DNA from 3 places in the Sphaerisporangium sp. NPDC051011 genome. Region 3 is predicted to be linked to each of the others. Evidence: riboswitches for the same ligand, from Rfam matches in the RefSeq annotation. Region 3 holds a riboswitch; each other region holds the start of a gene.
What was found. A riboswitch is a leader RNA that binds a small molecule or an ion and turns the genes downstream of it on or off. The one in region 3 is predicted to bind glycine.
Positions count from the first base shown of each region.

Region 1: linked by a shared signal. The riboswitch ahead of gcvP (aminomethyl-transferring glycine dehydrogenase) and the one ahead of gcvT (glycine cleavage system aminomethyltransferase GcvT) in region 3 are both predicted to bind glycine.
Region 2: linked by a shared signal. The riboswitch ahead of gcvP (aminomethyl-transferring glycine dehydrogenase) and the one ahead of gcvT (glycine cleavage system aminomethyltransferase GcvT) in region 3 are both predicted to bind glycine.

Region 1 is NZ_JBFAGG010000015.1:125,402-134,967, forward strand. It holds gene AB0H21_RS30560 (RNA polymerase sigma factor) at 1-98, shown strand, start outside; gene AB0H21_RS30565 (hypothetical protein) at 186-605, opposite strand; gene AB0H21_RS30570 (TetR/AcrR family transcriptional regulator C-terminal domain-containing protein) at 745-1,395, shown strand; gene AB0H21_RS30575 (DUF5999 family protein) at 1,721-1,921, shown strand; gene AB0H21_RS30580 (alpha/beta family hydrolase) at 1,934-2,527, opposite strand; gene AB0H21_RS30585 (hypothetical protein) at 2,609-2,986, shown strand; gene AB0H21_RS30590 (hypothetical protein) at 2,993-3,862, opposite strand; gene gcvP (aminomethyl-transferring glycine dehydrogenase) at 3,968-6,829, opposite strand; glycine riboswitch at 6,993-7,116, opposite strand; gene AB0H21_RS30600 (MerR family transcriptional regulator) at 7,280-7,903, opposite strand; gene AB0H21_RS30605 (bifunctional nuclease family protein) at 8,050-8,520, opposite strand; gene AB0H21_RS30610 (MerR family transcriptional regulator) at 8,652-9,332, opposite strand; gene AB0H21_RS30615 (FHA domain-containing protein) at 9,345-9,566, opposite strand, start outside.
Region 2 is NZ_JBFAGG010000019.1:101,453-111,018, reverse strand. It holds gene iolM (scyllo-inosose 3-dehydrogenase) at 1-258, opposite strand, end outside; gene AB0H21_RS34105 (hypothetical protein) at 292-1,146, opposite strand; gene AB0H21_RS34100 (Tm-1-like ATP-binding domain-containing protein) at 1,179-2,501, opposite strand; glycine riboswitch at 3,016-3,124, shown strand; gene gcvP (aminomethyl-transferring glycine dehydrogenase) at 3,163-6,015, shown strand; gene gcvH (glycine cleavage system protein GcvH) at 6,120-6,500, shown strand; gene glyA (serine hydroxymethyltransferase) at 6,502-7,785, shown strand; gene AB0H21_RS34080 (phosphoribulokinase) at 7,792-8,718, opposite strand; gene tkt (transketolase) at 8,724-9,566, opposite strand, start outside.
Region 3 is NZ_JBFAGG010000005.1:79,106-88,671, reverse strand. It holds gene AB0H21_RS13275 (L-serine ammonia-lyase) at 1-405, opposite strand, end outside; gene gcvH (glycine cleavage system protein GcvH) at 548-937, opposite strand; gene gcvT (glycine cleavage system aminomethyltransferase GcvT) at 934-2,025, opposite strand; glycine riboswitch at 2,160-2,257, opposite strand; gene AB0H21_RS13260 (gamma-glutamyl-gamma-aminobutyrate hydrolase family protein) at 2,339-3,034, opposite strand; gene AB0H21_RS13255 (3-oxoacyl-ACP reductase) at 3,044-3,808, opposite strand; gene AB0H21_RS13250 (aldehyde dehydrogenase family protein) at 3,874-5,217, opposite strand; gene AB0H21_RS13245 (glutamine synthetase family protein) at 5,219-6,565, opposite strand; gene AB0H21_RS13240 (FCD domain-containing protein) at 6,715-7,440, shown strand; gene AB0H21_RS13235 (hypothetical protein) at 7,563-8,360, shown strand; gene AB0H21_RS13230 (hypothetical protein) at 8,321-8,446, shown strand; gene AB0H21_RS13225 (alpha/beta hydrolase) at 8,500-9,168, opposite strand; gene AB0H21_RS13220 (hypothetical protein) at 9,179-9,451, opposite strand.

The DNA.
Region 1 (9,566 bases), on a different contig from region 3:
GGCTGACCCGGGAGCGCATCCGCCAGCTCGAGAAGGAGTCGCTCAGCAAGCTGCGCCACCCGAGCAACACCCGGCCGCTGCTGGACTGGGCGAGCTGACGACGCAGCCCGGCCGGTGAGCCGGCGGCCACGGCCTCCGTCCCGCACGGGATGGAGGCCGTTCGCGTCTCGGGGCGCCCCGCGCGGCTAGTGCGCGGAGGCGCCGCCGGCGGCGGTGGAGACGAACGGGCGCGGCACGCGGACGATGCCGGTGAGCCGGTTCTCTTCGCGCAGGGTGCGCAGCCGGTCGACCTCGGCCACCCAGCGGGCGCCCTCGGGGGTGGCGACCCCCTTGCGGCGCCGGATGCGGTCGTCGTACGCCCGCACGCCCAGGGTCGCCCGCTTGGCGGCCTCGGCGGTGCGCAGCGCGTCGGTCAGCGCCCGGTCGAAGGCCAGGCCCGCGGCGCGCAGCTCGCCCGCGCCCGCTTCCTCGGCCCGCGCCCGGCGCAGCGCGCGCTCGGCGTCACGCGCCTTCTCCAGCACCTGGGCGAAGCCCTTCCCGACCTCCTGGTCGGCGTGGTGCCTGACCTCCGCCTCCCGGCTCACCCTCGGACGGAAAAACGCCATCGCCTGCCCTTTCTCGGCACTTCGCCGGTGATCCGGCGTTCGTCGCTCGCCCTAGCGTACGCCGCCTACGGAGGGGCCGGGCCGCCGGTACGGCGTGGCGCCCTTTACAAAGTAAGCCACTGTGTGGATCATGCCCTGTATGCCGGCGAAACGACCTCCCGTCCCCCTGTCCCGCGAGCGCATCATCGAGGCGGCGCTGCACATCGCCGACGGCCAGGGCCTGCGGCGGCTCACCATGCGCAGGCTCGGCGACGCGCTCCAGGTGGAGGCGATGGCCATCTACCACCACCTGCCCCGCGGCAAGGAGGCGCTGATGGACGCGCTGGCCGAGCACGTCACGACCGTCGCCGTCGATCCCTCAGGTGCGGCGGGCTGGCAGGACGTGGCCCGCGCGTGGGCCCGGGCGAGCCGCGCCGCGCTGCTGGAGCACCCCGGGGTGCTGGCCCTGGCCCTGACCAAACCCCCGCGCGGCACGGCGCTGATGGCGATCCGCGAGCAGGCCGAGCAGCTGGCCGCCTCCGGGCTGGGGGACGCCGCGGCGGCCGTGCGCGCGCTGCGGGCGTACGTGATGGGCAGCGTCGCGGTGGAGATCCAGCGGTCCGGCTGGGCCGCGCCGGCGGGAGACGACGGCGACGGGGACGGCGCGGAGTTCGCGAACGGCGGGAGCGGCGGCCCCGGCGGCGCTAGACTCGGCGGCGCGACGGCGGCCCGTCCCGAGTCCGGGGAGGAGGCCGTGGAGGCCTTCGAGCGGGGGCTGGACGCCCTGCTCAGGGGGCTTGCCGAGGCGTAACCATACGTTTATCCGTTCGGCGGCGAGTCGTATTGAGACCGTTATCTTCTGTCGGGCACGCTTGTGTCGCAGGTCACACGGCACGAGACCGGCCCGGCGGCCCCCTGGACCCCCCTAATCGAAGGATCTAAACCGTCCTAATGGGCTATGTCGCCCGCGTGTGACCCGCAGCACACTTACTCTGTAAGTGTGCGTCAGCACACACGTCGATCACACAGCGTTCGGCCCCGTCCGACGGGGGCGGGGGAATCGGAGCGGGCAGACGCGCCGTCGCCGAGGATCCCGGCCGGACACCAGACCGAGAGAGAAATCCGGAGGCACGCCGATGTGCCCGCATGAGCCGTCCTGTCCGAGCACCACCGCACCGGACCGCGAAGCCGCCCGCACGATCGCGGCGCACCCCGAGCAGGGGTGGAGCCTGCTGTGCAACGGCATCGTGCTTTTCGAGGACACCGGGGAGCTCCTGCCCGACGGCGCGGTCATCGCCCCGCACCGCCCCACCGACCTCGCCATCAGCGCGGCCTGACCGGCCCGCGGTTCACCCGAACCGGGAGCCGAGCCACTCCGCGACCACCTCGCCCACCAGGGCGGGTTTTTTCTTGAGTTCATGTCCTTCTCCGGCGAGCACGACCCGCCGGGCGGCGTCCGCCTCGTCGGGCACGCCGAACGGGTCGCGGTCACCGCTCACCACGAGCACGTCCACGCCCGCCTCGCGTAGTTCACCGGCCCGCGAGCGCTCCGGCCTGCCGGGCGGGTGCAGCGGGAAGGCCAGCGCCACCACCGCGTCGGCCGAGACGGCACGGGCGGTACGGCAGGCGACCCGCGCGCCGTTGCTCCGCCCGCCCTGCACCAGGGCCAGGCCAGGGAACCGGCGCCGCAGCGAGGCCACCAGCGCGGTCCAGGACTCGTCCTGCTTGACCGCCGAGCCCGGGGCCCGGGCGCCCGCGACGCGGAACGGCTGGAGGACCCGCGCGACGGTCCCGCCGATCTCACCGACCGCGTCGCGCACCGCCAGCAGGTCCGGCGCCTCCACTCCCCCGGACGAGCCGTGGGTGAGCACGAACAGGAACCGCGGGTCGCGCGCCTCGTCGACCTCCACGATCGCCGGCCCGTTCGGCGTCACGATGCGCATGGCCCACACCGTACCTGGGAAGGACCCCGCTACTTCTCGCGGGGGATGCCATGACCCGCGCCGCCGTGACAGATTAGGGCGGTGCCGGATAATCCACGTGACGAGCTGCGCGCCACCGTCGAGGCGCGGCGGGACCTCGGGCCCGAGTACGAGAACGTCCTGATCGAGTCGTTCCTGGAGAAGCTCGACCATTCGATCGAGACCAGGGTGCGCGCCGAGATCGCCGCCCAGCGCGGGCCCCAGGGGTACGTCCCGCCGCCCGGCGACGCCTATCCCCCGCCGGGCAAGGGCCCCAAGCAGGTCGACGCGATGATCCCGATCGCGCTCGGCTCGCTCGGCATCGGCGTGCCGCTCACGGCGATCGCCGCCCACCAGGCGGGGCCCGGCGGGCTGTTCCTGGCCTGGGCGGGCATCGTGATCGTCAACGTCGCCGCCGCGCTCGGCCGGCGCCGCCGCTGAGGCCGGTCAGCCCTCGTCCCCGGCCCCCGGCCCCTCCCCCGCGCGCGGGACGGCGGCGTGGGGGCCCTCGTCACGGGCGAGCCGCAGGCGGACCTGCGCGGCCACGGCCTCGTCGGGGTGGCTGAGGCCGTACTCCCACACCGCGTCGGCGTCCTCGTCCCGGCCGCGCAGCGGGAGCGTGCGCGCCAGCAGCTCGATCGCCAGCGCCGTGCCGTCGGCGTCCCCGCCGCCCTCGACCGCGCCCTCAACGGAGGCCGCGAACTCGCCGCAGGCCATGTCCAGGTGGGCCATGCCGAGCAGGACGCGCAGCCGCCCGGCGTCGGCGGCCCCGGGCACCTCCAGCGCCCCCAGGATCACGTCGGCGGCCTCCCCCGGCTCCCCGTCGCCGAGGAGCCGCTCGGCCAGCGCCTGGGCCGCCCGGGAGCCCACCAGGGGGTCGCGGGTGGCGAGCGCCGCCCGCAGCGCGGCCTCGGCCTCCGCGTCGTCCCCCCGCCGCGCGGCGATGCGCGCCAGCGCCATGTGCGCGGCGGGAAGGTAGGCGGGCGTGCCGATGCCGATCACGGCCTGCCAGGCGGCCCGGGCCTGGTCGCCCAGGTCCTCGCGCTCGAACCCGCGCGCCAGGTGGCAGGCCGCCTGCGCGGCGAACTCCGGGTGCCCGGTGGCCAGGGCCGCGCGGGCCGCCGCCCGGGCGCCCGCGACGTCGCCGCGCTGCTCCAGCACCAGAGCGAGGCCGACGGCCGCCTGGGCGCGGTCGGCCTCTCCGTCGTCGGCCACCAGCTCGGCGAAGATCTCGGCCGCGGCCTCCAGCTCGCCGCTCTCGGCGAGCCTTCGCGCGTCGTCGATCCGCCGTCCGGACTCCACCTCGTGCGCCGCCATCGGGACCTCTTCTCCGCGTCGGGGGGAACTGCCGGCCTCGCGACGCGAGCGCGCCGTCGCGCGCGACATATTATGCCGATCGGGACAGGCGGCGGAGGACGGTCGTCAGTCCTCGTATGCCTCCAGCGGGGGGCAGGAGCACACAAGGTTGCGGTCACCGTAGGCCTGGTCGATGCGGCGCACCGGCGACCAGTACTTGCCCTCCCGCAGCGCGGGCACCGGATAGGCCGCCTCGGTACGGGTGTAGGGGTGCTTCCAGTCGTCGGCCACCAGGCAGTCGGCCGTGTGCGGGGCGTTGCGGAGCGGGTTGTCGGCCCGGTCGTAGGCGCCGGAGGCCACCTTGGCGATCTCGCCCCTGATCGCGATCATGGCGTCGCAGAACCGGTCGAGCTCGGCGAGGTCCTCGCTCTCGGTCGGCTCGATCATCAGGGTGCCCGCCACCGGGAACGACATCGTGGGGGCGTGGAAGCCGTAGTCGACCAGCCGCTTGGCGACGTCATCGACGGTGACGCCGGTCTCCTTGGTGATCTGGCGCAGGTCGACGATGCACTCGTGGGCGACCAGGCCCTCGCGGCCGGTGTAGAGCACCGGGTAGTGCGGGGCCAGGCGCCTGGCGAGGTAGTTGGCCGACAGGATCGCCTGCTCGGTGGCCGCCTTGAGCCCCTCGCCGCCCATCATGCGCACATAGGCCCAGGAGATCGGCAGGATGCCCGCCGAGCCGTACGGCGCGGCCGAGACCGGGCCGACCGGCGCGTCGTCCTCCAGCGGGTGGCCGGGCAGGTAGGGCGCCAGGTGGGCGCGGACCGCCACCGGGCCGACACCCGGGCCGCCGCCGCCGTGCGGGATGCAGAAGGTCTTGTGCAGGTTGAGGTGGGAGACGTCCGCGCCGAAGGCCCCGGGCTTGGCCAGGCCCACCAGCGCGTTGAGGTTGGCGCCGTCGACGTAGACCTGGCCGCCGGCCTCGTGCACCCGCTCGCAGATCGCGGTGATCGTCTCCTCGTACACGCCGTGCGTCGAGGGGTAGGTGACCATGATCGCGGCGAGCCGGTCGCGGTGCTTGGCGATCTTGGCGTCGAGGTCGGCGACGTCCACGTTGCCCTGGTCGTCGCAAGCCACCACGACGACCCGCATGCCCGCCATGACCGCGCTCGCGGCGTTGGTGCCGTGGGCGGAGGACGGGATGAGGCAGACGTCGCGCTCGTGCTCGCCGCCCGCGCGGTGGTAGGCGCGGATGGCGAGCAGTCCGGCGAACTCGCCCTGGGAGCCGGCGTTGGGCTGCAGGGAGACCGCGGCGTAGCCGGTGACCTCGGCCAGCCAGCGCTCCAGGTCGGCGATCAGGGAGAGGTAGCCCTCGACCTGGTCGGCCGGCGCGTACGGGTGGATGCCCGCCAGCTCGGGCCAGGTGATCGGCTCCATCTCGGTCGTGGCGTTCAGCTTCATCGTGCAGGAGCCGAGCGGGATCATCGACCGGTCCAGCGCGATGTCCTTGTCCTGCAGCCTGCGCAGGTAGCGCAGCATCGCGGTCTCGGAGCGGTGGGAGTGGAAGACCGGGTGGGTCAGGTAGCCGGTGGTACGCAGCAGCTCTGCCGGCAGCGCGTCGGAGGCGGCGGTGTCCAGGTCGTCCAGCACGACCCCGTCCAGGCCGAACGCCTCCCAGACGGCGGCCAGGTGCTCGCCGGTGGTCTTCTCATCGCAGGTGACGCCCACGTGGTCGGCGTCCACCAGGCGCAGGTTGACGCCCCGGTCGCGGGCCGCGGCGGCGACGCCGGCCGCCCGGCCGGGAACGCGGGCCAGGACGGTGTCGAAGAACGCGTCGTGGACGACCTCGACGCCGCCGCCGCGCAGCCCGGCCGCCAGGATCGCGGCGTGCCGGTGGACGCGCTGGGCGATGCGCCGCAGGCCCTCTGGGCCGTGGTAGACGGCGTACATGCCGGCGATGACGGCCAGCAGGACCTGGGCGGTGCAGATGTTGCTGGTGGCCTTCTCCCGGCGGATGTGCTGCTCGCGGGTCTGCAGGGCCAGCCGGTAGGCGGGGCGCCCGTCGGCGTCCTGCGACACGCCCACCAGGCGGCCGGGCATCTGCCGCTGCAGGCCCTCGCGGACGGACATGTAGGCGGCGTGCGGGCCGCCGAAGCCGAGCGGGACGCCGAAGCGCTGGGAGGAGCCGACCGCGATGTCGGCGCCGAGGAAGCCGGGGGCCTCGGTGAGCGTGAGCGCGAGCAGGTCGGCGGCGACGACGACCAGCGCGCCGCGGGCGTGGGCCTCGTCGGCGAGGGCGCGGAAGTCCTTCAGGCGGCCACTCGCCCCGGGGTACTGGACGAGGACGGCGAACAGCTCGCCCTCGGGCAGGCCCTCGGAGAGGTCGGCCTCGGCCGGCTCGATGCCGAGCGGCTCGGCGCGGGTGGCGAGCACGGCCTTGGTCTGCGGGAGGGTGTCGGCGTCCACGACGAACACCGGGCTCTTGGCGCGGCCGGCGCGGCGGGCCAGCGTCATCGCCTCGGCGGCGGCGGTGGCCTCGTCCAGCAGTGAGGCGCCGGCGACGTCCAGGCCGGTGAGGTCGCTGATCATGGTCTGGAAGTTGAGCAGCGCCTCCAGGCGGCCCTGCGAGATCTCCGGCTGGTAGGGCGTGTAGGCGGTGTACCAGCCGGGGTTCTCCAGCAGGTTGCGCCGGATGACCGCGGGGGTGATCGTGTCGTGGTAGCCGAGCCCGATCATCGAGGTGAGCACCCGGTTGCGGGAGGCCAGCGCGCGCAGTTCGGCGATGGCCTCGGTCTCGCTCGCCGCGCCGGGCAGGTCCAGCGGGCCCTCGGCGCGGATCACCTCGGGGACGGCGACGGCCACCAGGTCGGCGACGGAGGCGTAGCCGACGGCCTCCAGCATGCGCGCCTGCTCGGCGTCGGCCGGGCCGATGTGCCGGGTGGCGAAGGGCGGTGCGGACAGGTCGCGAAGCGGTGACCGATCGGTCATGGATGCCCTCCAGTGGGGTAGAGACCGGCGCGTGGCACGCGCGTTTGCCGTCTCCCCCTCTGTCAGCGCGGTGCGATCACCGCGACCTGAGAGCTTCACCCCCGCAGGGGCTTGCACCGTCGGTGAGGCACGCCTGGCGGGCATGCCTGCTTTCCAGAGTCGCCTCACCCGCGCGGTACGTGAGCCTGAGAGATTCCGGGGAGGTTGCTCCTTCGGCGCCCGGGTCGCTCACCGGTGCCGCGGCCGCGGCACCGGCCCGCTCCCCGGGACTCTCCCGCGCGGGGTCGTAAGCCTTCGGCTCAACTGTACCGTCCCGCCCCTGGTAGGGGGTTACCCCAGTCCCCGCACTCCGTTACTCGGCCCGCCGGCCTGCGGGTTCGCCGTGCGCGGCCCCACACCGCGTACAACTGCGACCCCCTGCCCCGGCCCCCGGTAGGGGTGCGGGCCCGTTCAGCCCGTCTTGCGGGCCTTCCTGCGGCGAGCCAGCTCGTCACCCGGGTGATCCTCCGCGGAATCCGAGGCGGCCGGCTCGACCCGTTCCCCCGGCAGCTCCGCCAGGGACCCCTCGACCTCGCGCCAGACGCCGCCGAGGGCGATGCCGAACACACCCTGGCCGCCCTCGAGCAGGTCGATCACCTCGTCGGCCGAGGTGCACTCGTAGACGCTCACTCCGTCGCTCATCAGCGTGATCTGGGCCAGGTCGTTGACCCCGCGGTCGCGCAGGTGCTGCACCGCGGTGCGGATCTGCTGGAGCGACACCCCGGTGTCGAGCAGGCGCTTGACCACCTTGAGCACGAGGATGTCGCGGAAGCTGTAGAGCCGCTGGGAGCCCGAGCCATGGGCCGCCCGCACCGACGGCTCGACGAGCTGGGTGCGGGCCCAGTAGTCGAGCTGCCGGTAGGTGATGCCGGCCGCCGAGCAGGCCGTCGGGCCGCGGTATCCCACGTCGGCGGGCAGCGACGCCGGCCGCTCGTCGAACAGCAGGCCCTGCTCTCCCGCGCGCTCCCGCGCCGACCGGCGCTGGGCCGGATCGTGCTGGCCGGCCGTCTTTCCCTCGCCGCTGCTGACCGCCACTGCGGACCTCCGGCTTTCTCTCATCCCACGGTCTGATCTGGGGGTTCGTGAATTACAACCGTGGTTTCCCTTGCACCGTAGGACCGGTGCGATGCTCAGTCAACGATCCCGCCCGGCGCGTCGTGAAGCGTAAATGCCCGATATGGCTAACCCGCACGGCCGAAGTCCTCCGGGGTGATCGTGTCCAGGAACTCGCGGAACTTCTCGACCTCGTCCTCCTGGTCGTCGGGAATGATGACACCGGCCTCGCGCACGACGTCCTCGCTGGCGTAGATGCTCGCGCCCGTGCGAAGCGCCAGCGCGATGGAGTCGGAGGGACGCGCGCTCACCTCCACCCCGTTGGAGAACACCAGGTCGGCGAAGAAGATCCCGTCGCGCAGCGCGACGATGTTGACCGCCTGCAACCGCACGCCGAAAGCTTCGATCACGTCCTTGAACAAGTCGTGGGTGAGCGGCCGGGGAGGCGGCTCCTCTGCCTGAGCCAGGGCGATGGCCGTGGCCTCGGTCATGCCTATCCAGATCGGCAGATATCGCTCACCCTTCGCCTCCTTGAGCAGGACGATGGGCTGGTTGGTGGGCATCTCCACGCGAACCCCCACGACCTCCATCTGCAACACACGCGGCTCCGTCCCATTGGGTCACCGGCCCGTTCCAGGCCTGCTCCCTTGCGGCTCTCAGCTCGCGGCGTGACCATCGCCGCAAAATTCAACGTAACATCCCCGCACCCCGAAATGTCCGGGCGGCTCCGTCAGCGGCTCAGAATGCCCCGCAGACCGCCCCTCACCAGGGCGGTACGCACTTCCTGGAGCAGCGCGGAGATCTCGCGCGCGGTCTCCCCCGCCTGGCCGGCCGCGCCCGGGGCGCGCCGGCGCATCAGCGGCGCGACGGCCTGCTCGACGAGCCCGGCCTCGCGCTCGGCGGCGGCCTTGAGCACGCGCAGGTGGCGGGGGTGCAGGCCGAACCTGGCCAGCGCGCCGGTGGCCCTGGCCACGGTGAGGGCCTCGGCGTCGTACCAGCGGGCGACGGGGGTCAGCAGGCCGTAGTCCTCCAGCTCGGCGAGGGTCTCCTCGTCGAGCTCGGCGGCCTCCAGCAGCTCGGCGCGGCTGAGCCGGACCTCGGCGGGCGGGGCCTCGCCCCCGACGGCACGAGGCCGGGCCGCGGTCGCGCCGTCCGGGCCCGCCGTCTCCAGGTGGTCCTTGATCACTCGGAGGGGAAGGTAGCGGTCACGCTGGGCGGTGAGGATGTACCGCAGGCGCTCGACGTCGGCGTGGGTGAACTTGCGGTAGCCCGACGGGGAGCGCTGGGGCTCGATCAGCCCCTCGCCCTCGAGAAAGCGGATCTTGGAGACGGTGACGTCGGGGAAGTCCGCCCGAAGGATCTCGAGGACCTCCCCGATGCTCATGAACGCCCGGGCGGCCTGCGCGCTCATCACCGTTCCTCCTCACCCACGCGTGAGGAACACCAGCCGGAACTTGCCAATCTGGACTTCGTCGCCGCCGGACAGGGGGAGCTCCTCGATGCGCTCCCTGTTGACGTAGGTGCCGTTGAGGCTGCCGACGTCCCTGGCGGTGTAGTAGTCGCCCCGCCGGTAGAACTCGGCGTGCCGGCGCGAGACCGTCACATCGTCCAGGAAGATGTCGCTCTCGGGGTGGCGGCCGGCCGT
Region 2 (9,566 bases), on a different contig from region 3:
GTGGTACGGGAGCAGCAGGTAGCCCTCGTCGTCGGTCTCGAACATGTGGACGTCCGAGCCGCACAGGCCGCAGGCACCCACCTGGACCACTACCTCGGTCGGCCCGGGCGCGCCCGGGTCGGAGACCTCCCGGAAGTCCACGGCCGGGTTGCGGTACGCCTCGTTGGCGTTCGCCGCCCACTGCCGCTTCGCATCGGCCTCAGAGATCCGCGCACCTGGGCGCGGCGCCCACTCGGCCTCGAGTACCACTGCCTTCATCTCGACTCCTGACTGGTCGTCACGGTCTCTGGCTCAGACGGCGACAAGGATCTCGTCGGCGCTCAGCTCGGGGTTGCCCTCGACGGCCTCCTCCGGGGTCTGGGCCCCGGTGACCACTGCGCGCAGGGCCGCGGTGATCGCGGTCGGGTTCTTGTGCTGGAAGATGTTGCGTCCGACCGACGTGCCGACCGCGCCCACCGAACGGGCGGCCGCGACCTTGCGCAGCAGTTCGAGGTCGGACTCCCGGGAGCCGCCGGCCACGATCACCGGGGTGCCCGGGACGCAGTCGACGATCGGCGCGAACTGCTCGGGCGAGCCCAGCCAGTTGGTCTTGACCACGTCGGCGCCCAGCTCCACACACAGCCGGGCCGTATGCTTGAGGTAAGCGAGGCCCCACTCGCTCTGGTAGTCCTTGCCGTCCGTATAGTAGGCGTTCGGGAACTCCGCCTCGGCGACGAACGGAAGGTCGTACTCGCGACAGGCCTCGCCGATCCGCCCGGCGAGCTCGATCATGTCCGGCTTGTTCTCGGGAGCGAACGGCAGCAGCGCGACGACACCGTCGACGCCGAGCTTGGCACAGTGCTCGACGGAGGCGATCAGTCGCTCCTGGTGTGGCTTCTCGCCGCGGGTCGCCGTGGAGGTGATCTTCGCGACGATGCCGACCTCGGGCGACTCGGCGATCACCGGCGACATCGTCTGCAGCAGCCCCGCCGACAGGAAGGCGCACGTCGCGCCGCCGTCGCGAACCTTGCGGTACATGCCGATCGGGTCCTCGATGCCCGGCATGACCTCGGGGGTGCTCGTGCCGTGCGAGAAGGCGAACATGACGGTGGAGTTGGTGACGGGGTCGATGATCCGCCGGAGCCGCAGGTCCTTGCCGATGCCCATGAATTCCTCTTCCTGGTTCAGTACAGCCGTGGTCAGGTGGTGACGGCGTCGCACGGACGGGCCGCGCCGTCGGCCGCCCCGGAGCCGACGAGCAGGTCGTCGACGATCCGGTCGATGAAGCGGGGGTCGTTGATGTGCCATGGCAAGGTGATCAGCTCGACCTGGGGCTGGAGCCCCTCACGCAGATCGTCGAGGAACGCCGTGTCGGCCTCGGGATCCCAAAAGGGGCCGCCCGGTGCATCCGGGATCGACAGGCCCCCGGTCGGGACGTAGACCGTGACGGGACCCGTGGCGAGGTTGGCCTTGCGGGCGAACTCCTTGCCGAGGGTCGCTGCCTCGTCGCGGGTCAGCCGGACGAGCGTCAGCTCGGGGTTGTGGCCGAAGTACACCCGGCCGGGGAACTCCTGCTCGGCGTCCTCCAACCGCCCGCAGGTGATGAAGTCGAGGCAGCCGGGCACGAGGACCTGTCGAACCCCCCGGCGTCCGGCGGTCTCCATGCGCTCCGGCCCCGGATCCATCAGACCGCCGACGAGGTGGCCGGCCAGCTCCGTCGTGGTGAAGTCCAGGACGATGTCGACCTTGCCGGAGGCGACCGCGTCCTCTAGCGCCCGTCCGCCCACTCCGTTCGCGTGGAAGGCGACGAACGAGTAGCCGGCCGCCTCGAGACGCTCCCGGCCACGCATGAGCGCGGGAGTGGTGTTGCCGTTCATCGACGCCGCGATGGTCGGCGAGGTCCGTTCGGCCGATGGCGGTTCCGCGCCGACGTGACGGGCGGCGCCCACGATGTATCCCGCCGCCGACCGGTAGACCCCGCTGGTCACCGAGTTGACCCCGATGATGTCGGCGACCGAGTGGAGAACCGCGACGTCCTTGATGCCAACGTAGGCCTCGAAGGTCCTGCCGCCGGAGGCCAGCGGCGAGATGATCAGTTTCGGGAAGCCGAGCGGGAGCCGTTGGAAGGCAGGACCGGCGATGTGCGTGCCCGCCCCGCCCATGCAGACGGCCCCGTCGACCGAACGCTCGGCGACCATCCGCTCCAGCAAGGCCGTGACGCCGGCGCGGAGCGCGGACACCGCCTCACCACGGGGAAGAGCGCTGATCGCGGCGCTCGTGCTGCCTGCTGCGGCGGCGACCTGTTCCTGGTCGATGAAGGTGCGCCGGGCGATCACGTCCACCGAGGGGCGTTCGGTCAACCGAGCAGACGTGTCCATCAGAACAGCGGTCGCGCCCTGGGCCTCGATCTCGTCGGCGAGCACTCCGAGCTCTTCGGCCTTCGTGTCGAAGGTTCCGATGACGACCACCACTGTGGGGGAACCGGCGCGGCGAACGTCGGGGCGCCGGGAGGGGCTGTTCATGGTCGTGGACAGTAAGCCATCAACACCGAACAACGCAACGGTCTGAGGCGATATTTGTTTGGTTCTCCGAACGGTAGAGGCCATATGAGCGGTTCGCTGAATGCTTTCGGCGATGGCCGACCTCCTCGCCGAACCGGTCCCGGCGAAGCCACCACCGAGTGGGGCGTCGAGGCGGCGCGACGGACCCGCCCGCCAGCGCAGGTCACGAGCTTCCGCCCCGCCACACTGTGGATCACCCGTGGCCAATCCTGATAATCGATCGGCAAACCGAACGGGCTACTCGATACCTCGACGACTGGCATTCCGGGCCGAACACCCGTTCACACACGAGTTACGTTCGGAGAGCCGAACGTTCGGGTCTAGACGGGACGGCGCGGCGCCCGTAGAGTCGCCGTCACAAGTTCACATCGGGCCGCACGAGCCCGAGCGGAAGAGACTCGCCCACGACGACGTCGGGCGGGCGCCGGAGGAGCAAGAACCCCGCCAATCTCTCAGGCACCTACACCGCTCAAGGCCAGGCCACTCTGGAAAGCAGGCGCCCGACGCGCCTCGCCCACGGTGAAAGCCGGACCGTGCCCTCGGCACGTCGGTGAATCTCTCAGGCCAACGACAGAGGGGGCTCCCGCACCGGCACCCGCCGGGCGCGATTTTGGGAGCCCTCATGACGTCCTTCGCACGCCGTCACATCGGCCCGTCCGAGTCGGACCAGCGCAAGATGCTCGCCGAGTGCGGCTTCGGCGACGTCGACGAGCTCGTCGACGCCGCAGTCCCTCCGGCGATCCGCACCTCTCAGCCGTTGGCCCTGCCCGCCGCGGTGTCCGAGACCGAGGCCACCCGTGAGCTCCGCGAGATCGCCGCAGCCAACGCCGTGCTCCCCTCGATGATCGGGCTCGGCTACCACGACACCGTGACCCCCGCGGTGATCCGGCGCAACGTGCTGGAGAACCCCGCCTGGTACACCGCGTACACCCCGTATCAGCCAGAGATCTCCCAGGGCCGGCTCGAGGCGCTGCTGAACTTCCAGACCGCCGTGGCGGACCTGACCGACCTGGACACCGCGAACGCGTCGATGCTCGACGAGTCGACCGCGGTCGCCGAGGCCGTGCTGCTGATGCGGCGGACGTCGAAGTCCCGGTCGAACCGGCTGCTGCTCGACGCGGAGTGCCTGCCCCAGACGATCGCGCTCGTGCGGATGCGAGCCGAGGCCGTCGGCATCGACATGGACGTGCGCGACCTGGCCGGCGACCTGCCCGACGACGTGTTCGGGGTCGTCGTGCAGTACCCCGGCGCGTCCGGAGTGCTGCGCGAGGACTCGTTCTACCGCCGGCTCGGCGAGTACGCGCACGCCCAGGACGCCAAGTACACGATCGCCGCGGATCTCCTCGCCCTCGCACTCGTCCGCTCCCCCGGCGACCTGGGTGCCGACATCGCCTGCGGCACCACCCAGCGCTTCGGCGTCCCCCTCGGCTACGGCGGCCCGCACGCGGGCTACCTCGCCGTCCGCAACGGCCTCGAGCGTTCCCTCCCAGGCCGGCTGGTCGGCGTCTCCGTCGACGCCGCCGGGCATCCGGCCTACCGCCTCGCCCTGCAGACCCGCGAACAGCACATCCGCCGCGACCGGGCCACCTCCAATATCTGCACCGCTCAGGTGCTGCCGGCCGTGCTCGCCGCGTCGTACGCGGTCTACCACGGGCCCGAGGGACTGCGAGCGATCGCCGAGCAGGTGCACGGCCACGCCACCGCGTTGGCCACGGCGCTGCGCCGGGCGGGCACCGAGGTCGTGCACGACGGCTTCTTCGACACCGTCCTGGTCCGTGTCCCCGGCCGGGCCGACCAGGTCCTCGCAGCCGCTCGCCGGGCCGGGGTCAACCTCGGTCGCGTGGATGCCGACCACGTCCGCGTCGCCTGCGACGAGACGACCACGACGCCACTGGTCGCCACCGTGATCACCGTCGTCGGCGAGGGTGCACCCGAGCAGGCCGGCGGCACCACGACCGCGGCGACCGACACGATCGGACTCCCGCCTTCACTCCTGCGCGAGACGGACTACCTGACCCACGAGGTCTTCCACGCGCACCGGTCCGAAACGGCGATGCTGCGCTACCTGCGCCGGCTCTCCGACCAGGACTTCGCCCTCGACCGCGGCATGATCCCGCTGGGCTCGTGCACGATGAAGCTCAACGCCGCCGCCGAGATGGAGCCGATCAGCTGGACGGAGTTCGCCCGGCTGCACCCCTTCGCCCCCGCCTCGGACGCGGCCGGATACCGGCGACTGACCGGCGAGCTCCGCGCCTGGCTGGCCGAGATCACCGGCTACGACTCGGTGTCGCTGCAGCCCAACGCCGGCAGCCAGGGCGAGCTGGCCGGGCTGCTGGCCATCCGCGCCTACCACCGCTCGCGCGGGGAGACCGGGCGTGACGTGTGCCTGATCCCCTCGTCGGCGCACGGCACGAACGCGGCATCGGCGGTCCTGGCCGGGATGCGGGTCATCGTCGTCGACTGCCAGGACAACGGCGACGTCGACCTCGACGACCTCGCCGCCAAGGTCACCGAGCATGCCGACCGGCTCGCCGCGATCATGGTCACCTACCCCTCCACCCACGGCGTCTACGAAGAGGGCATCGGTCGAATCGCCGAACTCGTCCACGACGCCGGCGGCCAGGTCTACGTCGACGGGGCCAACCTCAACGCGCTGGTCGGGCTGGCCCATCCGGGACGCTTCGGCGGCGACGTCTCCCACTTGAACCTGCACAAGACCTTCTGTATCCCGCACGGCGGCGGTGGCCCGGGAGTCGGCCCGGTCGCCGCACGTGCCCACCTCGCTCCCTTCCTCCCGAACCACCCCCTGGCCGGCGACGCCGGCCCCGACTCCGGCATCGGACCGGTCTCGGCGGCGCCGTTCGGCTCGGCCTCGATCCTGCCGATCTCCTGGGCCTACGTCCGAATGATGGGCGCCGAGGGCCTGACCGCGGCCACCAAGGTCGCGGTGCTCTCGGCCAACTACCTCGCCCGGCGGTTGGGCGGCCACTTCCCGGTGCTCTACACCGGCCGCTCCGGTCTGGTGGCCCACGAGTGCATTCTCGACCTGCGTGAGCTGACCAGGGCGACCGGCGTGACCGTCGAGGACGTGGCCAAGCGCCTGATCGACTACGGATTCCACGCCCCGACGATTTCGTTCCCCGTCGCCGGCACCCTCATGATCGAGCCGACCGAGAGCGAGCACCTCGGCGAGCTCGACCGGTTCTGCGCGGCGCTGATCGCCATCCGGCGCGAGATCGACCTGGTCGCCTCCGGAGAGTGGGCGCTCGAGGACAGCCCCCTGCGGAACGCACCGCACACCGCCGAACTGCTCGCCGGCGAGTGGACGCTGCCCTACGACCGCGAGACCGCGGTCTTCCCCGACGGGGTCTCGCCCCGGCACAAGTACTGGCCTCCCGTGCGGCGCATCGACGGTGCCCGCGGGGACCGCGACCTGGTCTGCTCCTGCCCCCCGGTCGAAGCCTTCCAGGGCTGAGCACGGCCTTCACCGACCCTGACCGTCGACGTGCGCGGCCGACCGGAACCGGTCGACGTCGTCGCCCTGCCCTTCTCCACGCGTTCCTCCTGAAAGGACACGACATGCCAAATCCCGACGACCTGCGCTACACCGAGCAGCACGAGTGGGTCCGCGCCGACGTCGACACGCTCACCATCGGCATCACCGACTTCGCCGCCGAGGCGCTCGGTGACATCGTCTACATCCAGCTCCCCATGGTCGGCGACACCGTCAAGACCGGCGATGCCTGCGGCGAGATCGAGTCGACCAAGTCGGTCAGCGACCTGTTCGCACCGGTCACCGGCACCGTGACCGAGGTCAACACCGCCCTCGGCGACTCCCCAGAGACCGTGGGCACCGATCCCTACGGCGACGGCTGGCTCTTCCGGGTCACCCCGGACGACAGCGGACTCGACGGCCTTCTCGATGCAGCCGCCTACCGCCGGCTCACCCAGGGAGGCTGACGTGATCCCACAGCTGCTCGCCCCGCTCAAGCAGATCGATCCCGAGGTCGCGAAGGCCGTCGAGGCCGAGCTCGACCGACAGCGCGACACACTCGAGATGATCGCGTCGGAGAACTTCGCGCCCACGGCGGTACTCGAGGCCCAAGGCTCTGTCCTGACCAACAAGTACGCCGAGGGCTACCCCGGCCGGCGCTACTACGGCGGCTGCGAGCATGTCGACGTCATCGAGCGGCTCGCCATCGACCGGGCCAAGAAGCTGTTCGGCGCGGAGTACGTCAACGTCCAGCCGCACTCCGGTGCCCAGGCCAACGCGGCCGCGATGGCTGCCCTGCTCACGCCGGGCGACCGGATTCTCGGGCTCGACCTCGCGCACGGCGGGCACCTCACTCACGGCATGAAGATCAATTTCTCGGGCCGGCTGTACGCGGTGTCGTCGTACCACGTCGACCGTGAGAGCGGACTGATCGACATGGCCGAGGTCGAGAAGGTGGCGCTGGCCGACCGGCCAAACCTGATCATCGCGGGTTGGTCGGCCTACCCGCGGCACCTCGACTTCGCCGAGTTCCGCAGGATCGCCGATGCGGTCGGGGCTCTGTTGCTCGTCGACATGGCCCATTTCGCCGGCCTGGTCGCCGCTGGTCTGCACCCGAACCCGGTCCCCTTCGCCGACGTCGTCACGACCACGACGCACAAGACCCTCGGCGGGCCCCGTGGCGGGTTGATCCTCGCCAAGCAGGGTTTCGCGAAGAAGCTCGACTCCGCGGTGTTCCCCGGGCAGCAAGGGGGACCGCTCGAGCACGTCGTGGCAGCCAAGGCCGTGGCCCTGCGCATCGCCGGCTCTCCCGAGTTCACCGAGCGTCAGCGGCGCACCTTGGACGGCGCTCGAATCCTCGCCGACCGGCTGAACCACCAGGACTGCGCCGACGCCGGTGTCCGGGTGCTCACCGGTGGGACCGACGTGCACCTCGTGCTCGTCGACCTCGTCGAATCCGAGCTCACCGGCAAGGAAGCCGAGGACAGGCTTCACGAGGTGGGGATCACCGTCAACCGCAACGCCGTGCCGTTCGATCCGCGCCCGCCCATGGTCACGTCCGGGCTACGCATCGGCACTCCGGCCTTGGCGACACGCGGCTTCGACGCCGACGACTTCCGCGAGGTCGCCGCCATCATCGCCGAGGCCCTGCTTCCCGGTTACGACGCCGCCCACGGCGCGGCCCTGCGTGCCCGGGTCGACGGCCTCACCGCCCGCAGGCCGCTGTACCCCGAGCCCCGGCCGACCAGGTAGAGGGCGTCACCAGGTGGCGGCCATCAGGTGGTAGAGCAGCAGGAGCTGGACGATGGCGAGCGGCCGGCTCCGCTCACCCCCGCCGAGATCGCCCAGACTCTGGGGTGGATCGCCGGCGTCCACGCCGAGCCACGACCAGATGGCCTTCTGCACCACCTGGCTCTCCTCGGCGGCCGCGTACCCGTGGACGTGCAGGGCGTCGACGGGCCGCCCGTCCTCGTCCCTGCTGAGCTTGAGATGGATCGCTCGCCGCTCGTTGTCGGCGAGGACCCCGCTCAGATCCGGGTGCCGGATCGTCGGCCGCAGGACCAGCTCCGCCGACAAGGGCGTACCCGGCGGGTCGTGACGGCCGGCGATCGGCGCGAACCGGACGATGATGTCGGCGAACCTGCGCTGGGGGCGGATGAACTCCGCCGACTCCGGCTCCCGGCGCTCCAGCTCGGCGAGCACCTGCTCAGTGGTGTAGCCTCGCTTGCTCGTGTCACGCTGGACCTTCCATTCCCGGCGGATCTCCTCCGGCGGATCGAGGTAGAGGGTGACGTCGAAGCACGCCCGGCTCAGCTTGGTGTGCAGGGGCAGCAGCCCCTCGACGAGGATGAACTCGCGGGGTTCGACCAGTTCGGGCCGGGTGAGCAGGCCGGTGCTGTGGTCGTATACCGGTTTGAGTATCGGCTGGCCGGTCGCGAGTAGTTGCAGATGCTGCTCCATGATCTCGATGTGGTTGCACTCCGGGTGCAACGCGGTGAACGGCAGCCCCTTGCGTTCCTGGCGGTCGTAGCGGTGGTAGTCGTCGACGCCGATCGTGGTCACCCGATCCGCTCCGAGCACCTTGGCCAGCCCCGCCGTGATCGTGGTCTTACCGGCCGCGCTGTCACCGGCGACGGCGACCATGACGGGGCGCCGGAGCGGCGACGGCCCGCCGGTCCGCCGCATGCGTATCACCTTGTCCGGCACGTGTTTCCCCATTCCGGCCTCGAACGGACCTGGTCGAGCGCGGTCCGCACCAACGCGGGGACCGAGAATCCAAGTTCGGCGTACACGACCTCGCCGGGCGCGCTGGCGCCGAAGCGCCGCAGCCCGAAGACCGCGTCGCCGGCACGGGCCAGTGCGCGCCACCCGTGCGGCACACCGGCTTCGATCCAGATCACCGGGCAGTCGGGGAGCAGTTCCGAGTCGGCGTCGAGCGCCTCCTCGAACCGCTCTCGCCAGGCCACGGACAGCACGCGTACGGACACCTCGCTGCCGGCCAGTTCGGCCGCCGCGGCAAGCGCGAGGGTCACCTCGGACCCACTGGCGACGATGGCCACGTCAGGTCGCTCGGAGCCTTCCAGGACGATCCGGGCGCCTTGGCCGGCGATCGCGCCGGCGGGCGCCGGGGGGAGCACGGGCAGGCTCTGCCGGCTGAGCACCAGCACGGTCGGACCGTCGTCCCTCCGCAGGGCGAGCTGCCAGCAGGCGGCGGTCTCGTTGGCGTCGGCGGGGCGCAGCACCGCGAGGCCCGGTATGAGCCGCAGAGATTCCAGCTGCTCGACGGGCTGGTGGGTGGGACCGTCCTCGCCGACCACGATCGAGTCATGGGTGAAGATGAAGATCACGGGTAGTCTCATCAAGGCGGCCAGGCGCACCGCCGGGCGCATGTAGTCGGAGAAAACCAGGAACGTGCTCCCGTACGGGCGCAGTCCTCCGTGCAGCGCGATCCCGTTGAGCGCGGCCCCCATGGCATGCTCGCGGATTCCGAAGTGCAACGTACGGCCGCCGTAGACTCCGCGCCGCACGTCCGC
Region 3 (9,566 bases):
GGGGGAGAAGGCGGTGAAGCGCATGCCGTTCGGGTGGTGGGGCAGCGAGATCTTGCGTTCGAACACGCAGTGCTCGCCGACGACGAAGGGGATCTCCTGGGCGCCGAACAGCCGCAGGGTGCCGGAGGCGCGCATCCGGGCGAGGCGTTCGTCGACGGTGTCGACGTCCACGAGCTCGGGCTTCTCGCCGGACAGGCCGAGCAGGACCGCCTTGTCGCTGCCGTGGCCCTTGCCGGTCAGGCCGAGCGAGCCGTACAGGATGACCTTGACGCGCGCGGTCTTCTCCAGCAGACCGTCCCGCTGAAGGCCGCGGGCGAACTTGTGGGCGGCGGCCATCGGGCCGCCGGTGTGCGAGCTCGACGGGCCTATGCCGATCTTGAACAGGTCGAAGACGCTGATCGCCATTGATCTTCCGCCCTTCGGAACGTGTGCGGTGAAGTTCGGATGAGGTGAAGGAGGGGAAGGGCGCTCCGGCGAGCGGTGGCTCGCCGGAGCCGGGGCCGGAGCCCGCACGACCGGGGTACGGGTACGGCAGGGGAGAGGAGCGTCAGGACTCGGCCGTGGTGACGGTCGTGTACTCCTCGGCGGTGAGCAGCTCCTCCGGGGCGCCTTCGATGCGCACGCGGAACAGCCAGCCCTCGCCGTACGGGTCGGAGTTGACGAGGGACGGGTCGTCCACGACGGTCTGGTTGACCTCGACGATCTCGCCGCTGACCGGCGCGTAGATGTCGCTGACCGACTTGGTCGACTCGACCTCGCCGACGGCGTCGCCCGCCTCGATCGTCGCGCCCGCTTCGGGGAGCTGGACGTAGACGACGTCACCCAGCGACTCGGCGGCGTACGCCGTGATGCCCACGGTCACGGTGAGGCCGTCGTCCAGACCGGCGACCCACTCGTGCTCCTTGGTGTAGCTGAGCTCCTCGGGAATGCTGCTCACTTGCTCCTCCGGTAAAAAGGCAGGTCAACCACGTCGACCGGTTCATGGCTACCACGGATGTCGACCGCGAGCCCCTCGGACACGTTGGTGTCCACGTAGGCCATCGCGATCGGCTTGCCGAGGGACTGCGAGGGCGCGCCGCTGGTGACCTCTCCAACGACGGTGCCGTCCGTCAGCAGCACCACGGGATATCCGTGGCGCGGCACTCGGCGGCCCCGCGCGACGAGCCCGGTGAGGCGGCGGCGCGGCGGGATGTCCTTCAGCGGCGACAGGGCCGCGCGGCCGACGAAGTCGCCGGGCTTGTCGAACCTCACGACGCGGCCGAGGCCCGCGTCGAAGGGGGTGAGCCCGGCGTTCAGCTCGTTGCCGTACAGCGGCATGCCGGCTTCGAGCCGGAGCGTGTCCCGGGCGGACAGGCCGGCGGGGCGCAGCCCGTACGCGTCGCCCGCCTTGGTGAGTTCCTGCCAGAGGGGGACGGCGTCGGCGGCGGCGACGAAGAGCTCGAAGCCGTCCTCGCCGGTGTAGCCGGTGCGGGCGATCAGGGCCTCGGCGCCGGCGACCGTGCCGGGCAGGCCCGCGTAGTACTTCAGCGAGGGGAGGTCGGCGTCGGTGAGCGTGGCGAGGATCTCCTGGGCGCGGGGGCCCTGGACGGCGATCAGCGCGTACTGGTCGGAGCGGTCGTCGACCTCGGTGTCGAAGTCCGTGGAGCGCTCGGTCAGCTCGGCGGCGACGCGCGCGTAGTTGGAGGCGTTGGCGACGACCATGAACTCCTCGCCCGCCAGGCGGTAGACGATCAGGTCGTCCAGGACGCCGCCGTCGGGGGCACAGATCATGGTGTACCGGGCGCGGCCGGGTTCCAGCGCGGACAGATTGCCGACCAGCGCGTGGTCCAGCGCCTCGCCCGCCTGCGGGCCCGTGACGAAGATCTCGCCCATGTGGGAGAGGTCGAAGAGGCCGGCGGCCGTGCGCACCGCGTTGTGTTCGGCGGATTCGCTGCCGTAGCGCAACGGCATCAGCCAGCCGGCGAAGTCGGTGAGCGTCGCGCCGAGGGTCGCGTGCACCTCGCGGAGCGGTGTGGGTCTGGACATGATGCGCACCTCAGACAGGGTTGGATGAGAGCATCCTCCCCCTCTGTCATCGGTGCCTGAGAGTTTCGCCCGGGTTTTGCCGGACTTTCACCTTCGGCGAGGCCCCCGGAGGAGGCCTGCTTTCCAGAGATCACCTTGCCCGCGCGGTCCTTTGCCTTGTGAGGTTCGCGGGGAGGACTTGCTCCTTCAGGGGTCCTGACCGGATGTCAGGACTCTCTCCCGCACGGGATCATCGGTGTTCTCGCCCACCCTACCAATGCCTGCCCTCCTGTCCATGCCCAGCGGCGGCCACTCCCTCCCCGGTCAGGGTGGGCTAGGTGGCGGCGGCGGTGATGAGGGCGTGGAAGAGGGTGTTGTCATCGCCGGTCTCCGGGTGCCATTGGACGGCGAGCGTGAACGGGTGGCCGGGGAGTTCGACGGCCTCGACGGTGCCGTCCTCGGCGGTGGCGGTGACGATCAGGCCCTCGCCGAGGCGGGCTGCCGCCTGGTGGTGGTAGTGGGCGGTGTCGACGGGGCCGGTGCCGAGGATCTCGGCGAGCCTGGTGCCCGGCTCCGGGCGTACGGGCATCTGGCCGTAGCGGCCGGGGACGGGGGCGTGGGCGCTGTGGCCGGTCACGTGGGGCAGGTGCTGGTGGAGGGCGCCGCCGAGGTGGACGTTCAGGACCTGGAGGCCCCGGCAGATGCCCAGGAACGGCAGTTCGGCCTTCAGAGCGGCACCGACCAGCCCAAACTCAGCCTCATCCCGAAATTTCCGGACGTAGCCGGTGTGTTCCGCCGGTTCCTCCCCGTACCGCCCCGGATCGACGTCCCCGCCGCCCGCCACGATCAGCCCGTCGAGCAGCTCGACCAGCGGCGCCGGGTCGCCCGCCGGGGGCAGCAGCACCGGCTGGCCCCCGGCCCGGACGACCTGGTCGACGTAGTCGTACGGCAGCAGCGCCGCCCGCGTCTCCCACACGGTGAACGCGGCCGGCTCGACGTAACAGGTGATCCCGATGACGGGCCGTGACATCGCGAAGCCCTACAGCGGGGTGACGTAGGCGCCGGAGATGCCGCCGTCCACCAGGAACTCGGCGCCGGTGATGAAGCTCGCGTCGTCCGAGGCCAGGAACGCCACGGCGGCGGCGATCTCGGACGCCTCGGCGAACCGCCCGAGCGGGATGTGCACGAGGCGCCGCTGGGCACGCTCGGGGTCCTTGGCGAACAGCTCCTGGAGCAGCGGGGTGTTGACCGGCCCCGGGCACAGCGCGTTGACCCGGATGCCCTCGCGGGCGAACTGGACGCCCAGCTCGCGCGACATGGCGAGCACGCCGCCCTTGGACGCGGTGTAGGAGATCTGGGACGTCGCCGAGCCCATGACCGCCACGAACGACGCGGTGTTGATGATCGAGCCCTTGCCCTGCCGCCGCATGTACGGGATCGCGTGCTTGCAGCACAGGTACACGCTGGTCAGGTTGACGTCCTGGACGCGGCGCCACGCGTCGATGCCGGTCGTCAGGATCGAGTCGTCGTCGGGCGGGGAGATGCCCGCGTTGTTGAACGCGATGTCCACGCTGCCGTAGGTCTCGAAGGCCGTCTCGAACATGCGGCTGACGTCATCCTCGCTGGTGACGTCGCACCGGACGAACAGGCCGCCCACCTCGTCGGCCGCCTTGGCGCCGGCCACCTCGTCGACGTCGGCGCAGACGACCTTCGCGCCCTCCTCGGCGAAGCGGCGGGCGGTGGCGAGGCCGATGCCGCCGGCCGCTCCCGTGATCACGGCGACGCGGTCACGCAGACGTTGCATGGTGAATATCTCCTCGGTGCCTGGAAAATCGGTGGTGCTCGCCCGCGATCGGTGGATCAGTGGGCTCAGTGGGCTATGAAGACGTTCTTGGTCTCGGTGAACGCGGCCAGCGCGTCGGGGCCGAGCTCGCGGCCGAGGCCCGACTGCTTGAAGCCGCCGAACGGCGTCCAGTACCGCACGGAGGAGTGGGAGTTCACCGACAGGTTGCCCGCCTCGATCGCGCGGGCCACGCGCAGCGCCCGCCCGACGTCCCGCGTCCAGATCGACCCGGACAGGCCGTACACGGTGTCGTTGGCGATGCGCACGGCGTCGGCCTCGTCGTCGAACGGGACGACGCTGACGACCGGCCCGAAGATCTCCTCGGTGAACGCGCGCTCGTCCAGCGACTCGTGGGTGAGCACGGTCGGCGGGAACCAGAAACCCTTGCCCGCAGGGCGGGTCCCCTGGAAGCGCGGTGTGCCGGTGACGAACGACGCCACGCGCGCGCGGTGCTCGGCGCTGATCAGCGGCCCGAGGTCGGTGCCGGGGTCGAGCGGGTCGCCGACGGTGAGGGACGTGACGGCCGCGCCGAGCCGGTCGAGGAACTCGTCCAGGACCGGGCGCTGCACGAGGATGCGCGAGCGGGCGCAGCAGTCCTGGCCGCTGTTGTCGAAGACGGCTCCGGGCGCGGTGGCGGCGGCCCGTTCGATGTCGGCGTCGGCGAAGACGACGTTGGCGTTCTTGCCGCCTAGCTCCAGGGTGAGCCGCTTGACGGTCCGCGCGGCGCTCGCGGCGATGATCCTGCCGACCTCGGTCGATCCGGTGAACACGATCTTGTTCACGCCGGGATGCTCGGCCAGGCGGGCCCCCGCGACCTCCCCTGCTCCAGGCAGAACCTGGAGCACCCCCTCGGGGAGGCCGGCTTCGAGGGCCAGATCGGCGAGCCTCAAAGCCGTCAGCGGAGTCCACTCGGCGGGCTTCACGATGACCGTGTTGCCGGCCGCGAGCGCGGGGGCGACCCCCCACGTCATGATCACCATCGGGAAGTTCCAGGGCACGATGACCCCGACGACGCCGAGCGGCTCGGCGAACGTGATGTCCACCCCGCCGGGCACCGGGATCTGCTTGCCGTGGTTGCGCTCGGGCGCGCCCGCGTAGAAGTGCAGCACGTCGCGGACGTTGCCCGCCTCCCAGCGGGCGTTGCCGATCGGGTGCCCGGAGTTGGCCAGCTCCAGGCGGGCCAGCTCCTCGCCGTGGGCGTCCACGAGGTCGGCGAAGCGCCGCAGCAGCCGGGCGCGGTCCCCGGGCGCGACGTCGCGCCAGGCCGGGAACGCCGCGCGCGCCCGCTCCACCGCGCGGTCGATCTCGGCGGCGTCCGCGAGCTCGACGTCGGCGAGGACTTCCTCGGTGGCAGGGTTGACGATCTTCATTTCACATCCGCTCGAATCCCCGGAACAGTTCCCAGTCGGTGACGGCCGCGTCGAAGGCGGCCAGTTCGACGCGGGCGTTGTTCGCGTAGTGCTCGACGACCTCCTCGCCGAGCGCGGCCTTGGCGATCTTCGAAGACTCCCACAGGGCGAGGGCGTCGCGAAGCGTCGTGGGCACGGTGTCGGCGCCCGCCGTGTAGGCGTTCCCGCCGTACGCCTCTTCCAGCGGCAGCCCGTTGTCGATGCCGTGCAACCCGGCCGCGACCAGCGCCGATACCGCCAGGTAGGGGTTGACGTCGCCGCCCGGCACGCGGTTCTCCACGCGCAGCGAGGGGCCGTGCCCGACCAGGCGCAGGGCGCAGGTGCGGTTGTCCACGCCCCACTTGACCGCCGTCGGGGCGAAGCTGCCGGGAACGTACCGCTTGTATGAGTTGATGTTGGGCGCGTAGAGCAGCGTGAACTCGCGCAGCGCGGCGAGCTGGCCCGCGATGAAGTGCTCGCCGATCGTGGACAGGCCGTGCGCGCCGCCGCCCGCCATGACCGGCGCGCCCTCGGCGGTCCGCAGCGAGATGTGGATGTGGCAGGAGTTGCCCTCGCGGTGGTTCGGCTTGGCCATGAAGGTGAGCGACATGCCGTCCTGGGCCGCGATCTCCTTGGCGCCGTTCTTGTAGATCGAGTGGTTGTCGCAGGTGGCGAGGGCCTCGTCGAACCGGAAGGCGATCTCGTGCTGGCCGAAGTTGCACTCGCCCTTGGCGGACTCGACGTACATGCCCGCGCCCTCCATGCCGAGCCGGATGCGGCGCAGCAGCGGCTCGACCCGGGCGCCGCCGAGCAGCGAGTAGTCCACGTTGTACTGGTTGGCCGGGGTGAGGTCGCGGTACGCCTTCGACCAGGCGCTCTCGTAGGTGTCGGTGTAGACGACGAACTCCAGCTCGGTGCCGACGTACGCCTTCCAGCCGCGCTCGGCCAGCCGCGCGAGCTGGGCGCGCAGGATCTGGCGCGGCGAGGCGACGACGTCGGTGCCGTCCTCCCAGAGGACGTCCGCCATCAGCAGGACCGTGCCCTCCTGCCAGGGCACCCGGCGCAGGGTGGACAGGTCCGGCTTCATCACGAAGTCGCCGTAGCCGCGTTCCCATGACGACATGCCGTAGCCGCCCACGGTGTTCATGTCGACGTCCACGGCGAGCAGGTAGTTACAGCCCTCGGCGGCGTGCTCCAGCACCTCCTCCAGGAAGTACCGCGCGGACAGCCGCTTGCCCTGGAGGCGTCCCTGCATGTCGACGATGGCCAGGAGCACCGTGTCCACCCGGCCGGCGGAGACGTCCTCGCGCAGTTGGTCGACGGTGAGCACCGCGCCCTCCAAAAGTCTGGAAACAGACCATTGGAGGCATGCAAGCACCAGCGGCGGCCCCGCGTCAACGGTTTCGGCGACCCGAGGCTTCAATTGGACTAATCTCGACCCATTGAAGGGGGAACAGCATCGGGAACAGGGAGGTCGTGATGGGGGAGCCGCAGCTCGTCGCGCTCCTTCGTCCCGTCCGGGCGGGCAACGCGTTCGAGGAGACCGTCGAGCGACTGCTCCAGGCGATCAAGCTCGGCGTGGTCCCCTCCGGCGACAAGCTTCCCCCCGAGCGGGAGCTGGCCGTCCAGCTCGGCATCAGCCGCGTCACGCTGCGCGAGGCGATTCGCTCCCTCCAGGAGGCCGGGTACCTGGACGTGCGGCGCGGCCGCTACGGCGGGGCGTTCGTCGTCTACGAGCCCCCGCTCGCCGGCGGCCACGGCGACCTGCGCCGCGCCGTCAACGCGATGGGCCCGTACGAGCTGGAGGACGCGCTGATCTTCCGCATGGCCGTCGAGTGCGGCGCCGCGCAGGTCCTGGCGACCTCAATCCTCACCGACGAGCAGCGGGCCACGTTGAGACGGCGGCTCGCGGACGTCAACGACGCCGCGCCCGCCGACTACCGGCGCCTGGACACGGCCTTCCACCTGTCGATCGCCGAGCTGACCGGGTCGGCGCTGCTGGCGGCGGCGTGCGCGGACGCGCGGCTGCGGGTGACCGACCTGCTCAACGCCATCCCGGTGCTCGGGCCGAACATCGACCACGCCGCCGCGCAGCACGCCGCCATCGTCGCCGCGATCCTCGCCGGGAACCCGGAGGCCGCGCGCAGGGCCGTCACCGAGCACCTGGACGGGACGGCGGCGCTGCTGCGGGCGTTCCTGGCCTGACATTCCACGCGTTCCTGGAGCCCGGCCTCCGGGATGCGACGTTCCGTACGGAAACGATCGGCGCCCGCGAAACGCGGGGATCACCCGAATGGGGGCCGTAGCATCGGTAATGGGGGGTGATCGTGGGAATCTGGTTCCAGGAACGGATCATCGACACAGGGCGGCTGCCGCTCTTCTGCTTCCTGGTGGCGCTGATCGTCACGTTCCTGTTCACGCGCGTGAACGTCCGGCTCATCCGCGCGAAGGTGGGCTGGTTCCGCAACGTCAGCGTGGGCGACGTCCACGTCCACCACGTCGTGTTCGGCGTCGTGCTGATGATCCTCGGCGGGGTCGCCGGGCTGGTCGTCGCCGGCTACTCCCCGGGCTGGTACGCGCTGACGGCGGCCGTCTTCGGGGTCGGCGCAGCCCTCGTCCTGGACGAGTTCGCGCTGATCCTGCACCTGCGCGACGTCTACTGGACGGAGGAAGGGCGCACCTCGGTCGACGCCGTCTTCGTCGCCGTCGCCGTGACGGTGCTCCTACTGCTCGGCATGCGACCCCTCGGCTGGGAGGAGCCCGACCCGTCCCCCGCCGGCAGGTGGACGGCCGTCCTGTTCCTCGTCGGCAACCTCGTGCTCGCCGTCGTCACCCTCATAAAAGGCAAGATCTGGACCGGCCTCGCGGGCTTGTTCGTGCCGATCCTCCTGATCGTCGGCGCGGTACGGCTGGCGCGTCCCGGCTCGCCGTGGGCGCGCTGGCTCTTCGCCCCCGGCTCGCGTCGGCCGAGCCCGTCCAAGATGGCCAAGGCCGTCCACCGGGAGAACCGCTGGCGCAGGCCGGTGATCAAGGTCAAGATCGCCGTGCAGGAGTTCGTGTCCGGCCGCCACGACCTGCCCTCGGCTTGGAACACCGGCGAGCACTCGACCACACGCCGCCGCTGACCTGCGGTAAGGCCCGGCTCCTGCCGATCGAGGACCAGATCGAGCAGACCGCCTGCGAGATCCGCGCGAAGTACGTCCGCTCCTGACCGACCCCTCACGCCCCCAACTGCGCCTGACGTCCGTCTCGCGACCACGGGCGTCAGGAGACGGCGGGGTCCCGTGCCGCGGTCAGGGCCGGGACGGAGAGGAAGGCCGCGATCACCTGGCGGACGTCGTCCCGCTCCAGGTCGAGGTCGTGGTCGCCGCTCCTGAGGTACGTCGTGACGGGGTGGCCGGAGGCCAGGAGGGCGCCCGCCAGGTCCAGCGCCTGGGTCGGGGGGACGGTCGTGTCGTCGGCGCCGTGGAGGAGCAGCACCGGCACGCCGTTGCCCACGTGGTTGGCGGGGGTCGCGTCGGCGGTCACGTCGTCCAGCGGGGTGGGGACGTGGCCGAGCAGGCGCGACCACGGGCTGCCCGCGGCGCGGGACTCGGGCCAGTCGGCGGCGAGCGGGTCCACCGGCGGGCTGACGGCGATGACGCCGGCCACGTCGTCGGGGGCGTCGATGCCGCGCAACCCGAGCTGGAGGGCCAGGTGGCCGCCCGAGGACCTGCCGCCCACCAGCAGCGGCGCGTCCGGCCGCTCGGCGCGGGCCGCGCGGGCGGCCTCCCGGACATCGTCCAGTTGCGCGGGCCAGATGGCCTCGTCGCTCAGCCGGTGCGTGGCCGTCACCACGTGGAGCCCCTGGGCGGACAGGATCTCGCGCGACCGCTCGCTCGCGTGCCGCCGCATCCACGCGCCCCCGTGGATCCAGATCAGCGTTGGCCTCATGCCCGTGATCTTACGGGCGCCCGGCGGATCTCCCCACTTCGCCGACGTCGCAGGGGCGGCGGGCGTCAGAAGGCCCCGCCCAGGCTGCGTGGACGGTCGCCAGGCGGTCGAGACGGGAGGAGAGCCTGACGAGCAGCAGGCCGACGGCGGTGAGGGTCGCGGCCATGCCGAGATCCCCGAGCGGCCCGCCGATTCCCGGCGCCGCGGAGCCTCCGATGCCGGGCGGACCGGACGAAGCCCCGCCCGGCGACCGCGCGTCGTCCCCGCCGCTCGTGGCGGCCACGTCCCCGGACCCGGACCCGGACCCGGACCTGGACGTGCCAGACCCGGACGCCTCGCCGTGGTCGGAATCGCTTTACTCGTGTTCACTGGGTGCTTTCGGCTTCTGACTTGACTGT